Regions from separate parts of the Vibrio diabolicus genome, predicted to be linked through region 3. Evidence: predicted binding sites of a transcription regulator. Region 3 holds the regulator's gene; each other region holds the start of a gene.

Region 1 (6,017 bases), 260 kb from region 3:
AAAAGTTGCCAAATAGTACCATTGACGCCACTTTCATGGGCTCTATATTCAGCCTTTCCGCAAATAGGTAATTCATGACGGCTGGTGGCAGCATTGTGAAGAGTACCATCATTTGCAATTGCATCGTTGGAAGGGGAATTAACCAATAAATAAGTGCAAATGCAACCGCCCCAGTTGCAAGCGACTGCACGGTACACAATACACCAACCTTTAAACCGTCCACTCTTAAATGACACATTTGCGCCCCCAGGGATAAAAGCATCACGGGTACTGCCGCTTGGCCAAGTAGAGCAGTCGCTTCGTATAAAGGTACCCATACACCCACATTTGACACGTTGAGAAACAGAGCCAACGACGCAGCTAAAAAGATTGGCATCTTGACTATTTGCTTAAAAGGGTTGCCATTACTAAGTAGCATTACACCTAAACTAATGTGCAAGCATGCTGACACGACAAATAGCAGTACTGCTGAGGATAGCGCAATTTCTCCAAACGTATAGGTAAACAAAGGAATAGCAAGGTTTCCGCTATTGCGAAACATATGTGGTGGTGCCCAGGTTTTAAACGACAGTGACGTCAATCGACACACTGGGATCATGAGTAGTGCGGGAACCAAAACCGCGATAATTGCTGCAAAAAGGAGTGGTCCCTGATTCGAGTCTAACGGCATGCTAACGAGCGAAGAAAACACCAGCGCAGGTGTGAAAACCTCAATGTTAATGCGGTTGATTGGACGAAAGTCAGGCTTGATGTAACGACCTACCAAATAGCCGACGCCGACAAGAGCAAAAACAGGGAAAAGAATATTTATGATTTGATTAATCATGGTCGCCTAGATGAAGTGTAAGGAGCTAATGTGGAGATACACGAAGAACCACATTATCAACCTTTATATATTGCGTCATCGCTGAACAGTGAGAAGCGTGGGTTTAATCAAGCTTTCTAAGCACAGTTACAAAGCCAGGTGGTCATACCATTTAGTTCAATTGTTACGTATCGAGTTACATACAAATCACTGAATTTACGACAAGTTCTATGTCAAGTGTCTGTTAAATAACCAATCTCTGATATTTTTATTAAATAGTGATTAATGTTGATATTTAAACTACTTTTAGTTTTATCAGCTGGATGTTTTTCCTATTAAAGAGAAAACAAAAACAAAAATATCAAAATGTTGGCGTTTAACAATAATTTACATAGTGCTATTCCTTTTGTTCGCCAAGAAAAAAGTTGGCGAAAATCATAAGCTTGTCATACACTTCCTGATGTAACCCCGATATGTTGTTGAATTGGTAGGGTAAAACTGCTCTGGCGCTACACTAACGTAGCATTGTTTAACATAGCTTTGAGGAAAGTTTTATGGCGCTCACAAAAGCCGAACTGGCAGAAAACCTGTTTGATAAATTAGGATTTAGTAAGCGGGACGCCAAGGAAACGGTGGAAGTGTTCTTTGAAGAGATTCGTAAGGCACTGGAAAGTGGCGAACAGGTAAAACTGTCAGGTTTTGGTAACTTTGATCTTCGTGACAAGAATGAACGACCTGGTCGTAACCCGAAAACCGGTGAAGATATTCCAATTACTGCTCGACGTGTAGTGACTTTTCGCCCGGGTCAGAAGTTAAAAGCTCGTGTAGAAAACCTGAAGAAAGTACAGTAAGCCGAATAAATGGATCACGCTAAGGCGTGGTCTTTTTTTTGCGTAAAACTTGTGTCGCATATAAACGAAAACCACCGCAATGCGGTGGTTTTTCTGTTTTTGAGTATATCTTAATGATATGGATTACGCTGCTTCTAGGTGCGTTGTTAAGTATGGTTGCCATGCTTGTTGGTACAAGTTTTTAGACTGTGCACGCATGTTGCGAATAGAAGCGAGTTCTAGTTCGCTTAGTTCGCGTTTCTCCATCATCGCTTGGCGTTCTAGTTTCTGGATTTTTTCGTATAGGTCGTGTTCAGGACCGCTTTTCACATCTGCGATGGCTTTTAAGTGCAGTTGAACTTCGGCAACCAGATTTGTCTTTGGTAAACGAACGAGTAAGTTCAAGTCTCTATAGCCTGAAGGACCAGGTTTTTTGAAGCGATTTTTTACTTTAACAATTGTTGTTTCACGCTCTAAGGTTTCATAAATGGAGACTAAGCTCGCGACGTCTTCAGCAACAATCGTGGCACGGGCTAGGTCAGTAATGCGTTCGACTTTTCCATCTAACTCCAAAGCTATTTTTTCTTCTGCTCGTTGTTTGGACTTTACGCCTGCGAAGTATGGCTGAGCATCATTAAGAAGTGCGGTACTTTTACAGATAGTTTCAAGCTCAAATTGTGCTTGGTGAGCTTTGCTGTAAAGAATGTCGAAGTCAGTGTATGGCTGAGTTGGAGTTGCGTCGATTGACTGAATACCATACAAGCCGCTAAGGCTATGTTTAAAGAGTTTCGAACAAACTTCGTTTTGACTTGTTGAACGATTTTGATCGCCACTCGGCGCTGGGGTAATTGGAAGTGCGGCAAATGCCGGTGCACGGCTAAGTACCAAAAGCATCAATGCTGTAGTACGAAGAAATAAGCTCATTCACTCTCCTTAACTTGCTTGTACTTAGAAAATAGGGAACATAAAGGTCGCTAAGTTCGGCAAATCAGGTACTAACTTATTAATGGGGTCATTACGAAAGATTCCAAGGTTTCAGTTTTGTCTTGAAGTGGAATCGTGCGTTAGATCACCATTTCTCTTTTCTTTATTCTGTTTATCAGATAAAGGCGTGGTTCCTATAAGAACGTTTACATCCTACCACCGCTGTATTAACCAAAGATGAACGGCATAGACAAATTGAAAAAAATCGTTAGTCTTACTTCTCAAAATGAAAATCAGCCGACAAGTAGAAAGTAAAATGAGAGACCAAGAGTTTTGGCATAATAAATGGGCCAGTAATCAAATCGGATTTCACTTGGAAGATGTAAACCCGCTATTACCTGCATATTGGCAACACACAAACCCAAAGCGTGAAGACAAAGTGTTAGTGCCTTTGTGTGGAAAGTCAGAAGACTTGATTTGGTTAGCGATGAAGCATGATTCAGTTGAAGGTGTTGAGCTGAGCCATATCGCTGTTCGTGCCTTTTTTGCTGAACATTTTTATACGCCAACCGTGACGCCTGTTAATGGTATGCACGAGCTTTATCAATTTGATGAGCTTTCTATTTATACTGGGGACTTTTTCACTGCTCCAGTATCTCAAGCCGATATCATTTATGATCGCGCTGCGTTGGTTGCTTTACCGCAAGATATGCGAGAGGAGTATGTAGAGCGTCTCAAGCAACTTTTGAATCCAGGTGGTCGTATTTTGCTTGTTACACTCAACTATCCTCAAGAAGAGATGGCGGGGCCTCCATTTAGTGTGCCAGTCGAAGAGATTGAGCAGTTATTTTCAGGTTACAAAGTTACCTGTTTGAACGTAGATGAAGCTGATGAAAGCCATCCTAAAATTGCGAAAAAAGGCTTAAGTCGCTTCTCTGAAGAAGTGTACCTAATCGAGAGTGAATAGTTTTTTTGGTTTGTAAAACGAAATAGCGCAGCAATTAGAGCTGCGCTGTTTTTTTGTACGATTGGAGCTCGTTTAATAAGTGATATTCACTTTTGATGCACTTTCAATAGCACCTTGAACGGCCTCTTCGGTGGTTTTTCGTCGCGTAAGGACAACACCTAAACGACGGCGACCATCGATTTCTGGCTTGCCGAATAGACGAACTTGCGTTTGAGGTTGAGCTAAGGCTTTGGTTAGGTTGTCAAAGCGAATGTTTGTAGAAGTCCCTTGACCAAGAATAACGGCCGACGCAGATGGACCATATTGTACGATATTATTAATCGGCATTCCGGTAAATGCACGTACGTGGAGAGCAAACTCTGACATTTCCTGAGAAATCATAGTGACCATGCCTGTATCGTGTGGGCGAGGAGAGACCTCATTGAAAATGACCTTATCGCCTTTAACAAATAACTCTACACCAAAGATGCCGTAGCCACCGAGTGCGTTGACTACTTTCTCTGCCGTGTATTCTGCTGCTTTTACTGCGTTTTCTGACATGGCTTGTGGTTGCCATGATTCGCGGTAGTCGCCATCTTCCTGACGATGGCCAATTGGAGCACAGAAGTGAACACCGTCAACGGCTCTGACGGTCAATAAAGTGATTTCGTAATCGAAGTCGATAAAACCTTCCACGATCACGCGACCTGCCCCCGTACGTCCGCCTTCCTGTGCGTAATCCCATGCTTTTGCTACGTCGTCTTCGGTCTTGATGACACTTTGCCCTTTACCTGAAGAACTCATAACTGGCTTTACTACGCACGGGATGCCTACATGCTCAACCGCGGCTTTGAAGTCTTCAAAAGTATCTGCAAAACGATAAGGTGATGTCGTCAGTTCTAGTTCTTCTGCAGCCAAACGTCGGATACCTTCACGATTCATTGTTAGCTTGGTTGCCTTAGCGGTTGGAACAACATTCAGCCCTTTTTCTTCAAGCTCTACCAGTTTGTCGGTTGCGATAGCTTCGATTTCAGGTACGACGTAAGTAGGTTGTTCCTTTGTAATAACTTCTTCTAAGGCGCTTCCATCTAACATATCGATGACGTAACTACGGTGAGCAACTTGCATCGCTGGAGCATTAGCATAGCGATCACAAGCAATCACTTCTAAACCAAGTCTCTGACATTCAATTGCGACTTCTTTACCGAGTTCGCCAGAGCCTAAAAGTAATACACGGGTAGCATTTGCGCTGGTTGCAGTGCCAAACATAGTGTTCCCTTACAAAATAGAGTGGTGAGACAGAAATTGCAGGAGATCATACTGAAGTTTCATGACAAAGCAAACGTTTGCTTTTGGTTTTTAGGCAATAAAAAAGCTCTACATGCCGTAGAGCTTTTTATACTGAAATTGTCGCTTATACGTTGACAAAACTAAGTGGAATATCTGGATTCAACGCTTCTAACGTTGATTGCGTATCAGCCAAATGACTGATCTTGCCTTCTGAGTTTTCTACCAGAGCAGCGGCTTTGATATTGTCAAAAGTTTCACCCGCAAGTAGTACTTGGATCAGCGCAACTTGTAATGGCGGCAAGCTAGGGTTAAACGCCGCATTTTCCGCATAAGCACCTTGGAATACACGGCCGCTAGCCATTTCTAATGCTAAGCCACTCAAGTTGTTGGTATATGGTGAGTGGCTCATGTTCATCGCTTCAACAGCGCTTTGAATTAGAGTGTCTTCATCATCGCATGAGAACTGATGCTTTACTTCTGCCATTAAGCCGGATTCGATACCGAGATCGTTTGGTCCAAAGGCTTCAGGTAGGTATTCATGCAGCGACTTTTCTTCGCGTTCTGGGAGCTGAATTTTAAGCTCGTTTGCGGTAGATAACTCGTTCATGAACTGACGGCAGTGACCACATGGGCTGAAGTTAATAGTGATATCTTTAATACCACGTTCACCTTTCATCCAAGCGTGGCTAATTGCAGACTGCTCAGCGTGAACTGTTTGACCTAACTGAACACCAAAGAATTCCATGTTGGCACCGAAGTAAAGGCGACCTGAGAGACCACGAACGATAGCACCGACATAAAATTCAGAAAGAGGAGCATAGGAATATGCTGCGGCAAAAGGAAGTAGAGCAACACGAAGCTCTTTATCTGATAGACCGGTAGCTGAAAGCAACTGCTCAAACTGTTGAACTGAAAGCGTAGCATCAAAATCATCAGCTTGGATGATAGGAGCAAGTTGTTTGGAAAGTGCTTCTGGAGCGCCTGCTAGCGCCTGTTCAATGCGACTTTTCATGTTGAATCCTTGTTATTGCATGGACAGTTATTCTATGTGAAGGATAGAAATGTTCCGTGCGTTAGATCACGATAAATAATGCAATTGATAATTCTGTTACATAATTAGAGTGAGCTCACACATGTATTCGATTGCACTGACGTGAAGCGTTATCTCCGTCTCACAATTAACCATATCAGTATATATTCATATGACCAAGACGCTGGGATA
Region 2 (6,017 bases), 960 kb from region 3:
ATGCAAGAAAATCATAAAATTTTAGTGGTTGATGACGATGCTCGTTTACGTGCTCTATTGGAGCGTTACCTTTCTGAGCAAGGTTTTCAGGTCCGAAGTGTCGCCAATGGCGAACAGATGGATCGCCTACTAACGCGCGAAAACTTTCACTTAATGGTGCTGGACCTAATGTTGCCAGGTGAAGACGGTTTGTCGATTTGTCGTCGCCTACGCCATGCAAACAACATGCTGCCAATCTTAATGCTCACCGCGAAAGGTGATGAAGTGGACCGCATTGTGGGTCTGGAAGTGGGGGCGGATGATTATTTGCCAAAACCATTTAACCCACGTGAATTACTCGCTCGCATTAAAGCCGTATTACGCCGTCAAACCGTAGAGTTGCCGGGCGCGCCAAGCACCGAAGAAAAAGTAGTGGAGTTTGGTGAGTTCCGACTCAATCTAGGCACTCGCGAGATGTTCCGCGGTGACGAGGCAATGCCACTGACCTCAGGAGAGTTTGCTGTCCTGAAAGCGCTCGTGACGAATGCGCGAGAGCCGATGTCACGAGACAAATTGATGAACATGGCACGTGGCCGTGAATATTCTGCGATGGAACGTTCTATTGACGTGCAAATCTCACGTTTGCGTCGCATGTTAGAAGACGATCCAAGCAAGCCACGCTACATTCAAACCGTGTGGGGCTTAGGTTACGTTTTCGTCCCAGACGGCAAAGAGGTGTAATCTCCTCACTCCATAGCCAGCACTTGGCTATAGCAACTTCAGCCTTCAAGTCCTTCCCTTCGAAGGCTGAAATTTCGCGATTAGGACCACCAGGAACGTTCCATGCGCATCCGAAGTTCACTGACACAATCTATCCTACTGTTCATCTCTTTGCTCCTCGCTAGCCAAGTTTTCTCTTACTACGCCGTTTTTAACTACGCGTTGATGCCGAGTTTGCAGCAGTTCAATAAAATTCTAGCCCATGAGCTCAATTTGGTGCTTGATGATGAAGGGCCATTAAAATCTGATGCACCGCTGAGACGTCAATTATTAGAAAGGCTGGGGGTGACGGTTCACAGCCTCGACAGCGATAAAGCGGTTGAATTTCATCACGCGATGTCGATTGATTTGATGTCTGAAGAAATGAGCCAAGAGCTAGGCTCGCCCACCGAAGTGCGCTTATTGCTTGGCGATGAAAGTTACATCTTGTGGATGCACATCGAAAAGTTGCCGAACTCCATCATTCGTATTCCTTTATCTGAGCTGCAAGAAGAAGATTTTGCACCGCTGTTTCGTAACAGCTTGATTATGGCGCTGCTGATCATTGCTGGTGGTTGGTTGTTTATTCGTTTACAAAACCGCCCACTTTTGGCTTTAGAGAGAGCCGCGAAAGACGTCGGTCGGGGTGAAATCCCGCCACCGTTGGCAGAAAAAGGCGCATCGGAGATTCGCTCTGTAACCCGAGCGTTTAATCAAATGTCCAAAGGCATTCAGGAGCTCGAAGAAGATCGCGCCCTATTAATGGCGGGGATTAGCCATGACTTGCGAACACCGCTGACGCGCATTCGCTTAGCGACAGAAATGATGTCTCCCGAGGACAGCTACCTTGCTGAAGGGATCATTAGCGATACGGAAGAGTGTAATGAGATCATTAGTCAGTTTATGGACTACCTCAAACCGGTGAACAAAGAATCGTTTGAACCTGTAGATATCAGTACGATTGCCAGTGATGTAGCCAGTTCGGAAGGTGGTTATGAGGCTGAAATTGAAACGGATCTTAATCCTAACCTGCCACCAGCCAAAGGAAGCGCCATTGCGATTAAACGGGCGATCAGTAATTTAGTTGTCAATGCACTGCGTTACGGCAATGGCTGGGTCAAAATCAGTACCGGTGTGACGGCAGATAAGCAGCTAGTGTGGATATCGGTAGAAGACAACGGACCGGGTATCGAGCATTCTCAAATCGCAAAATTATTTGAACCCTTTACGCGTGGTGATACAGCTCGTGGCAGTGAAGGTACAGGGCTTGGGCTGGCGATAGTGAAGCGTATAATCAGCCAGCACTCAGGCTCTGTGGTGATGCGTAATCGCAGTGAAGGCGGTTTAATCGCTCAAATCAGCTTTCCTACCAAGTAAGTCGGTGACTGTACCATTTAAAACAAAAAGCCCAACCTAAACAGGTTGGGCTTTGCTTTTCTCTACAATCTTATTAAGACTCTTTCACTTCTTGAGGAAGTTCATCTTCGTCTTCCAGTTTCTCTGGCAGAAGTAGGTTTAAAATGATCGCTGTGATACCACCTGCAGCAACGCCAGTGGAGAAAATACTCTTAATAAATTCTGGCATGAATTGCAGGATCTCTGGTTTTTGTGCGATACCAAGCCCCATTGAGAAGGATAAGGCCATGATCAGAATTGCGCGGCGATCGAGCTCAACACGAGAGATAATACGCACACCAGCGGCAGCAATCGTACCAAACATGACAATCGTTGCGCCGCCAAGTACTGGCTCAGGAATCAGCTGAACAAAGCTAGCGACACCAGGAAACAAGCCAAGAATCACTAACATGCCAGAAATAAAGTAACCCACGTAACGGCTCGCGACCCCTGTTAGCATGATGATGCCGTTATTCTGGCTAAAGGTGGAGTTCGGGAAACTGTTAAACACGGCTGCGATTGCAGAGTTTAAGCCGTCTGCTAGTACACCACCCTTAATGCGTTTCATGTACACTGGGCCTTTGACTGGCTCGCCAGACACTTCGGATGTGGCGGTAATATCGCCGATGGCTTCTAGTGCGGTAATAAAGAAAATCAGTACCAGCGGAATGAACAGTGACCAGTCAAACGATAAGCCATATTGCATTGGTACCGGTAGTGCTACAAGCTCGGTTGTGCCTAGCTGAGAAGTATCTACCATCCCCATAAAATACGCCATGATGTAGCCTACTAGCATCGCAATCACAATCGAAGCCACACGGATGTATGGGTTTTTAGAGCGGTTTAATATCACAATTAAGCCAAGTACCGTTCCTGCGAGCGCAAGTTTGTCTAAGCTGCCGAATGTGCCTTCATTTAATGCTGAGTAGCCACCGCCCATTGATACTAAGCCGACCTGAATCAGTGTGAGGCCGATAAGAGTGACGACAATGCCTGAAACGAGCGGAGTGATAATGCGACGAGCATGCTCTAATACGCGAGATAGGAAAATTTCTGCAAATGATGCGACTAAAATCGTACCAAAAATGGCTGCCATCATGGTGCTGATGTCTGCACCACCTGCTTTAAGCGATAGGCCTGCACCAATAATAGGGCCTAAAAAGTTAAAGCTGGTGCCTTGAACAGAGAGTAAACCAGAGCCAATTGGGCCAAAGGTGCGAATTTGAATAAACGAAGACACGCCTGACGCAAATAAAGACATGCTGATGATGGTATTCGTTTGGTCTGCTGGTACACCCAAAGACTGACAGATGATCAGTGACGGAGTGATAACCGCGACGAACATCGCCAATAAGTGCTGAAGTGCGGCAAAAATGGTTTGAGGCAAAGGTGGTCGATCATTGAGTTGATAAACCAGTTCCGAAGATCGGTTTGAAGTTGTCATTGTTTGTCTCGCTAGTCGCAATATATTCCCAGATCTCGCTGAATGGGAGAGCAGGGTGGAGTTGACGTCGTTACCTGTGATTGCTGTTAATCAGAGTCAACTCAGGTTGGTGGAGTGTGATGCAACACACTTAAAAATTTGTGCGCGATTATAGAGAGATTTACCTAAAAAGCAAACGATTGCTTTGGTTTTTAGCGTATTAAAAAACGAGCCATTTGGCTCGCTTTCAATCATTACGCTTTGGAGTAAATATCCCGCTCACCCAACCAGCGATCGATAATCGCTGTTGCGTTAGTCGGGTAATTGTCATGAATATGACGCGCAATACGCTGAACTTCGGGAATCAGGCGTTGATCTCGAACTAAGTCTGCAATTTTGAAATCAGCAAGACCAGTCTGCTTTGTACCCAAGAGTTCGCCCGGGCCACGAATCTCTAAGTCTTTCTGTGCGATGACGAAGCCATCGTTACTTTCACGTAGTACTCCCAGACGTTTTTGCGCGGTTTTCGACAGTGGAGAGTGGTACAGCAGCACACAATGGCTAGCAACGGAGCCTCGGCCCACACGACCTCTTAGCTGGTGTAATTGTGCCAAACCAAGACGTTCGGGGTTTTCGATGATCATCAAGCTAGAGTTTGGCACATCCACGCCAACTTCGATCACCGTCGTTGCGACCAGCAAATGCAGTTTATTGTCTTTGAAATCTTGCATCACCGCTTGTTTCTCTGCCGGCTTCATTCGGCCGTGTACTAGACCAATTTTTACTTCCGGTAGCTTACGTTGAAGCTCTTCAGCGGTATCTGCCGCGGCTTGCGCTTCTAATACTTCCGACTCATCAATCAGAGTACACACCCAATATGCCTGCTTACCTTCGTTTAAACAGGCATTTCGGACACGCTCGACGATGTCGTCACGTTTTGTGTCAGGAATGGCGACGGTTTGAATCGGCGTTCGACCCGGTGGCAGTTCGTCAATCACGGAAGTTTCTAGGTCAGCGTATGCGGTCATCGCTAACGTGCGAGGAATGGGCGTTGCCGTCATGATCAACTGATGTGGGTAGGCGCCTTGTTTAGCGCCTTTTTCACGTAACTCTAATCGCTGATGGACACCAAAGCGGTGCTGTTCATCAATGATGACCAAAGCAAGGTGATGAAATTCAACGTGCTCTTGGAATAGCGCGTGAGTACCCACTACCATTTGCGCTTCACCACTGGCAATACGAGCCAGCTCGGCTTCCTTTGCTTTACCTTTGAGTTTGCCCGCTAACCAACCGACTTGAATGCCCATTGTTTCAAACCAGTTGGCGAAGTTGATCGCGTGTTGCTCAGCCAATAGTTCGGTTGGTGCCATGAGTGCCACCTGATAGCCGTGCTCAATGGCACGAACGGCGGCCAAAGCGGCAACCAACGTTTTCCCCGATCCCACATCGCCTTGCACTAGGCGCATCATTGGGTGCGGTTTTTCTAGATCGGCTTCAATCTCTTGTACTACTCGGGTTTGAGCGTTTGTAGGAGAGAAAGGCAGTTGGGCTAAAAGCTGCGTTTTTAGTTTATTACAAGGACCGAGAGGTAGCGCTGAATCCTTCTGGCCTTTGCTACGCACCGCCAGCATGGATAAGTTTTGTGCGAGCAACTCTTCCATGATCAAGCGGATTTGAGCAGGATGTTTGCCTTCATCAAACTCATCTAAATTAATGGTTGGTGGTGGGCGATGAATGGTGTGCAGCGCTTGCGACATCGTGATTTGATGGTTATACAGCCCGGCTGGAAGTAATTCCTGCACTGCGGTTTTATCAAGCAGGGCTAAAGCTTGTTCGGTAAGGTTGCGCAATGTGATTTGGCGTAAACCATCTGTAGTGGGATAAACAGGGGTTAAGTTCTGTTCTACATCGGGCTTTTGATCGCTGACGTAAAACTTGTAGTCAGGATGAACAATTTCCAAGCCCACGCCACCGCGCTTAATTTCACCGTAAGCATGTACTAACTTACCTTGCGTGAAATTGTTCTTCATGGCTGCGGTAAAGTTGAAAAAGCGTAGCGTGATAGTGCCATTACCGTCGCTGATTTTTACCGTTAGCATTTTGCGCTTACCGAAGATGGTGTCGACAGCCATGACCTTGCCTTGCACGGCCGCCCAAAGGCCGGCATGCAGTTTAGCAATAGGATAAATACGGGTACGATCTTCGTAGCGCAGTGGAAGATGAAACAGCAAATCTTGAACGCTATGTAAGCCAACTTTGGCGAGTTTTTCTGCGACTTTCGCGCCAACCCCAGAAAGGGAGGTTAATGGGACGGCAGATAACATTTGGGCGGACATAGAGGGCTCAAGAAAATGGTTAACATAGCAGTATGTTAACCATGGAGCTGTGTTTTTGTACAGGAAAAAATAGTCATGCTTTAGTTAGTGTCATGATTTGACTGATAACCTGTCATTCCGAGGAG
Region 3 (6,017 bases):
GCCGCACCAAGTAATGTAACCACAGCTGCCCCAGGAATAGAAAAAGCGGTAATTGCAATGTAGGCAAAAAAGTAAATAGCTGCCGAAAAAACAAAGTTCTGATCGATGTATGTGGTCAGCGCTTCTTGTTGTGCTTTTGCATTTTCCAACGTTAAATACTGACTAAAGTTAACGCCTAAAAAGATAATGATCGCGACCAGGATTAGGCCTAATATCAGTTTCTTATTCATATTTATGATTCCAATTTGGGATATATGTAATAAGACAGAATGAAAGTCGAAAAAATTTCACAAAAAAACCGCAGATTAGACTGCGGTTTTACAAGATAGTTTTTAAGGCCGACTTTTATTGGAGGCCATTCATCAACTCATCTCGGCGAGCTTGAGGTACAACGCTCCAATGAGTACCGTTAATAGCACCTTCTAGTGCCCATAACAGCTCAATGTTGACGGTTGCAGAGTGCGTATCTCTTATCGCTTTATAAGCGTTAAGTGCACCTTCCTCTTCCAGTTTTTCTACTGACTCAATGCCTGCTTTTTTCAGCATGCGTTCAGTTGCCAGTCGTAAGTTAGGCAAATCTTTTAAGCGATTAGGCTTTGTAGTTGCTTGCTGTTCTTTTTCAAGCTTTGCCTTTTTCAACGATTGGTTAGCTACTTCGATTAAGCGTTCGCTAGACTCCCATAAATCGTTGGAAATTGCGTAGTACTTAGTAACGACTGGGAAGCCACGTTTTTTATAAACGTAAGGCTTTAGCCCTTGTTTCTCGAAGTCAGATGAAGTTTGTTGGTCTGCTCTTATATGAAGCTGATTATTTACAACTAGTGCAAACATTGTTTCATCAGCGAATAGTCCGAAGCCACCAAACATTGAGCGCGACTTGATATTACCAAGTGCCTCAAATAGCTTCATAGAGTCTTTGAGTATCGGTTTATCCATGTTTTGTTATCTCGGTGTAATTAATATTACGCCACCAAAAGTCAGGTCCGAGAGAGTAGCAAACATGCGCAAAAGCAATGTCATTACAGGGTAAAGTCATCGCTTGCACACTTGCCATCGGTAACCCCGCTACCTTCCATATAGTACTATGGTTCAGGCCGGAGGCTTTGCGTCCCACCCTTTCGAATGGTTTGCCCTGTGCGTGACAGAATGAGCATACTTCGTATATTGAATTAACATCACGTTTTACCCGTAAAAGTGTGATTTTGGTTCAATAAAAAGTGTCGACAAGCGCATATTTGTGCATATTTGAGAATAAGGCGGGATGATCTCGAGGTTGTGAGCGAGTGTGATTTACCTACATATAAAACAGAGACTTAGAGATTCGAGATTTTTTGTCTAACAAACCTAAGTCAGGGAAAAGTTATTTAGATACAAAAAATAAGCGCCCTTTTAGAGCGCTTATTTGACATCGTTATATTTGGCGAATTTTAGTTCATTTTCTTCACGGTGTTTCGAATTACAAGCTCAGGTTGCATTTCGAAAATTCGCTTTTCGTGTTCTTTATCTTTGATTCGCTCAAGTAGGATCTCGAACGCATTTTTACCCACACGACGTTTAGGTTGGTGGATAGTGGTTAACGGTGGAGAGAAGTATTCCGCAAGCTCGATGTTGTCGTAGCCGATCACTGAAATATCATCAGGAACTTTGATACCGTTTTGTTGTAGGCGGCTCATTAAGCCCAAAGCCATTGTGTCGTTAAAACAGAATACCGCTGTCGGACGTTTGTCCATTGCTGTAATTTTATCTGCGACTAAGACGGCCGTATCACATTCAAAGTTACCTTCAAGGATCCAATCTTCATTTACAGCTAGGTTTGCTTCGCTCATCGCGCGACGGAAACCTGCAATGCGCTCTTGGCAAGCAAGTTTTTCAAAATGACCGCTTAGACAAGCAATATCAGTATGGCCATTGTCGATCAGATGTTTGGTTGCGATGTAGCCACCTTCTTCTGAGTTATCCATGATCTTGTCCGCTTGTGAGCTTTCTGGACCCCAATCCATGACCACTTTAGGAATGTCGGCATGACGGTCAAGCATCTCTTTAAGCTCTTCGGTTAAGTCAGAACACATCACTAGGATGCCATCAACACGTTTTTCAGCCAGCATACGGATGTAATCGCGTTGTTTTTCGTAAATCCCACCCGTATTACACAGAATCAGAGTGTAGCCTTGGCGGTAACAGTAGCTCTCAACCCCGTCAATCACTTCTGAGAAGAATAGGTTGGTTGACTGCGTTACTAACATGCCAATAGTACGAGTTGAGTTGCACTTTAGGCTGCGTGCAACCGCACTTGGCGCGTAATTCAACTCGTCCACGGCTTTCATTACTTTTTCTTGCGTTGCTTCTGCAACGAAACGCGTTTTATTGATAACGTGCGAAACTGTCGTAGTGGAAACGCCGGCTAAGCGAGCAACGTCTTTTATAGTGGCCATAAATGGTGTCCTGTATCGAGCTACTGAAATATGTCGTGTTGGATGTACCTGATGCTCTAATGGTTTTACACCCAGCAATCTAAGGTTGGCGCTAAGTGTTTCGGCAGCGGTTGGTCCAAGCACGACAAAAGGGTACGTAGCAGCATCGGTCGATGAATTTTATCTTTTTTCTATCTGATGAGAAATTGCCATCAACCTGTTAAAAAACACAAAAACCGCTATATTTCAGCGGTTTACATATAAATCATATTTAATCGTTTGCGCTCACATTTTAGCCCTATGTGGACTGACTAGCAATGTTTTCAGCAAGAGATTTGTGTATTTGAAGTCACATTTTGACTGCTAAATAACCAAGCGTCTTTGAGCTAAGTTAAGGCAAACGAATAATATACCCAACTTACTTACATTCAGTTATTTCAGGTATACAGGAAGCCCGATAGGCGGGCTCCTTAAAAAAATAGGCGGCAATTATTCCCCAAGAAGGTAAGCGCTGTCTAGTTTACAAAATGCAACTAATAGTTTCGCGACGTTCGAGTAGAACCCAAATTCGTCGAATTGTTTACATTTGTCTGCAAACTGAGGTAACCAAGACATCAACTGTTGCTGGATAAAGTCGTTTTGTTTAACGAAGGCTTCTTCCATGTGTTTTTCTTGCTCAAGTTCGTTTGAGCGGATAATCATGTTGCCGAGAAAGTCGAGTTCAACGGCTAAGTGGTCCGCAGGCTCTTTTAGATTTTCATCTACTTGAACGCCAAATTCTGCCATCAACTTTTCCATTTCCTCGGCTGGCTTGTCATTCAGCAAACCTGATTCACCGATGTACATAGATGCGTAAGGAAGAGCGCCGTATTTTTCTGTCTTCAAAAACAGTTCACAAAAGTCAGCAGCAAGCTCCAATTGAGCGTCTTCACGATCTTGCAATCGGTTTAGCGCATCAACGAGGCTATCAACAGCTGGTTTCAGCGACTCATTTTCACCTAAACCTGCTAGAAAACTGCGAATTTCAACACTGTGGTAGGCTTCCAGCTCTTTCTCTGTTAGTTCTTTTGCGAACAAGCTCGAAAACCACCAGTAAATTTCAGCGCGTTTTTCATTAAAAGCTTTCACTTCTTGCATTTTGGGCTCCTGAATGATGCTTCAAGTTGTGCATCACAAAGTCAATTAGGGATATCCCCTAAGTGTAATCAATTAAAATGAATAGCAGTAACTATAATTATTATGTTTTATGGTCAAAAATTAACGTTTATTAATAGCGATGGGTAAGCTTGTTTTGAATCAATAAAAACGCTAAATCTTGCTTTTTAATGTATCTATGACTAGAAATGTTACTAGTTATGAATAGAATACGTCTTGGATAATAAGAAGACAGAAAAGTGGTGTAAATGAGCTATCACGTATTAGTCGTAGAAGATGATGTTGTAACTCGTAGTAAGCTTGCGGGATATTTCCAAAATGAGGGTTACCAAGTCAGCGAAGCAGAGAGTGGCGCAGAAATGCGTGAGGTCCTGCAAGCGGGCGATGTAGACCTGATCATGCTGGATATCAACCTGCCGGGTGAAGACGGCCTGATGCTTACTCGTGAATTACGTAGCCAATCGGATATTGGTATCATATTAGTAACAGGACGCACGGATAGCATTGATAAAATCGTAGGCCTAGAAATGGGCGCTGACGATTATGTGACAAAACCTTTTGAACTGAGGGAGTTGTTGGTTCGCGTTAAAAACTTGCTGTGGCGTATTTCAGCAGCGCGTAGCGGTAGCGCGAAAGCGAACGAAACCAGTGAAGAACATATTGTACGTTTTGGAGAGTGGACATTCGACATTCAACGTCGTGCGCTGAGCCGTAACGGCGAACCCGTAAAATTGACCAAAGCAGAATACGAACTTTTGGTGGCGTTATCGTCTTACCCTAACCAGGTGTTAAGTCGCGAGCGTATTTTGAATATGATCAGCCACCGAGTTGATGCTCCCAATGATCGTACTATTGATGTTCTTATTCGACGTATGCGCGCAAAAATGGAGTTTGATCCAAAGAACCCGCAAATTTTTGTGACGGTGCACGGCGAAGGCTATATGTTTGCTGGTGATTAAACTGAACAAACCTAAGTCTTAAAAAGAAAAGGAGAGCTTCGGCTCTCCTTTTTTGTGGTTTCAAGATAGTACTACTTTGCTTCAACCATTGGTGTTTGGCCGACAGTATCACGCAATCTTTGCCAAATGCTGCCCAAGTACTCATGCCAATAAAGCTCCGTTTGTTCTAAGTAACGCGCTTTAGGTGAGTATTTATCCCAAGGTTGACTGATTTCGCTAATAGCTAAGAAGTTGGTCGGGGCTGGGATTGGTTTAATGCCTGCTGCGTTGAACTCATACAATGCACGGCTCATGTGGCTCGCAGAAGTGACTAACACAATCTCCTTTTGTTGAACGAATGCAGCCGCTTGACGCGCCTCTTCCCACGTATCTTTCGCATCTTCTAATAAAATGATATCGGATTTCGCGACTCCCAACGCAAGGGCAACGTTCGCCATCATTCTCGCATGGCTAATTTCAGAACCGCCAGCATAGCCAGACAAAATTAATTTAGCACCTGGATACATTCTTAAAATACGAATGCCTTCAGTTAAGCGCATTAATGCTGCACGGCTTAACTGCGAGGTGGGTGGAATTTCGTCATCGATAACATGACCATTCCCTAAAACCATCACGTAGTCGATGGTGCCAGAAACTGGCAAAAAGGCTTTATGCTCTCGCTCTAATGGCATAAGAAGCTTGGTTGAAACAGGTTGGAAGGCAACAAGAAAAATGCCAACAAAAGAGAATAGAACAACGAAGCAGCCAGTTTTACGTTTTGTGGTAAAACTAATGAGAGCAAGACCCAACAAGCCTATCAGCAGCAATGCCGGAAGTGGCATAAGCAAGGCTGACACTACTTTTTTCAGCTCAAACATACATAAATAGTCCGAAAAAACATCAATTGATAATAAAAATGAGGGTACCCCTCTTTATTCCTGCTTTCCTTGTGCCAGAATAGCGGCACAATCCGTTATGATAACTCAGCAGAAGTGACAGAAGACCGCAATTTCGACGATATCGCCCACAAATTTGCAAAAAATATTTACGGCTCCGACAAAGGGGAGATCCGCCAAATCATTGTGTGGGAAGATTTTCTACAGATTCTAAGTGAATTAGATGCTGACCAGCAACCCCTAGAGGTGTTGGATGCTGGTGGTGGTTTGGCACAAATGTCGCAAAAGCTTGCTAAGCTCGGACATCGAATCGCTTTATGTGATCTATCTTCGGAAATGCTGCAGTTGGCTAAGCAGGATATTGAAAAAAACGGTTTGCTTGAGCAGTATCGCCTGATTCATTCGCCTGTCCAATCCATTGGTGAGCATATGGATGAACAGGTGGATCTTGTTATGTTTCACGCCGTCATGGAGTGGTTGGTCGATCCTAAGGCCGCACTTGAAACGGTACTAGAACAAGTAAAACCGGGAGGCATCGCATCAGTGATGTTCTATAACCACCATGGTTTAGTCTATAAAAACGTGGTTTGTGGCAACATTCCTCATATATTAGACGG

The links. Region 3 encodes PurR, which represses purine synthesis genes. Its sites were predicted from a motif close to TNANGNAAACGTTTNCNTNA; they were not measured.
Region 1: the regulator PurR is predicted to act here: its motif matches at 1,164-1,183, upstream of ihfA (integration host factor subunit alpha).
Region 2: the regulator PurR is predicted to act here: its motif matches at 3,745-3,764, upstream of FR741_RS14630 (uracil-xanthine permease family protein).

What each region holds. Positions count from the first base shown of each region.
Region 1 covers NZ_CP042451.1:1,874,908-1,880,924, reverse strand. Annotated here, with positions in the region: gene FR741_RS09055 (AEC family transporter) at 1-826, opposite strand, end outside; gene ihfA (integration host factor subunit alpha) at 1,360-1,656, shown strand; gene FR741_RS09045 (RelA/SpoT domain-containing protein) at 1,780-2,559, opposite strand; gene FR741_RS09040 (thiopurine S-methyltransferase) at 2,876-3,526, shown strand; gene purT (formate-dependent phosphoribosylglycinamide formyltransferase) at 3,599-4,774, opposite strand; gene cdd (cytidine deaminase) at 4,920-5,807, opposite strand.
Region 2 covers NZ_CP042451.1:3,093,973-3,099,989, reverse strand. Annotated here, with positions in the region: gene ompR (osmolarity response regulator transcription factor OmpR) at 1-720, shown strand; gene envZ (two-component system sensor histidine kinase EnvZ) at 823-2,115, shown strand; gene FR741_RS14630 (uracil-xanthine permease family protein) at 2,189-3,577, opposite strand; gene recG (ATP-dependent DNA helicase RecG) at 3,811-5,892, opposite strand.
Region 3 covers NZ_CP042451.1:2,136,835-2,142,851, reverse strand. Annotated here, with positions in the region: gene FR741_RS10195 (TVP38/TMEM64 family protein) at 1-230, opposite strand, end outside; gene FR741_RS10190 (TfoX/Sxy family DNA transformation protein) at 346-936, opposite strand; cyclic di-GMP riboswitch class I at 1,053-1,142, opposite strand; gene purR (HTH-type transcriptional repressor PurR) at 1,428-2,432, opposite strand; gene torD (molecular chaperone TorD) at 2,901-3,548, opposite strand; gene torR (two-component system response regulator TorR) at 3,815-4,525, shown strand; gene elyC (envelope biogenesis factor ElyC) at 4,597-5,382, opposite strand; gene cmoM (tRNA uridine 5-oxyacetic acid(34) methyltransferase CmoM) at 5,497-6,017, shown strand, end outside.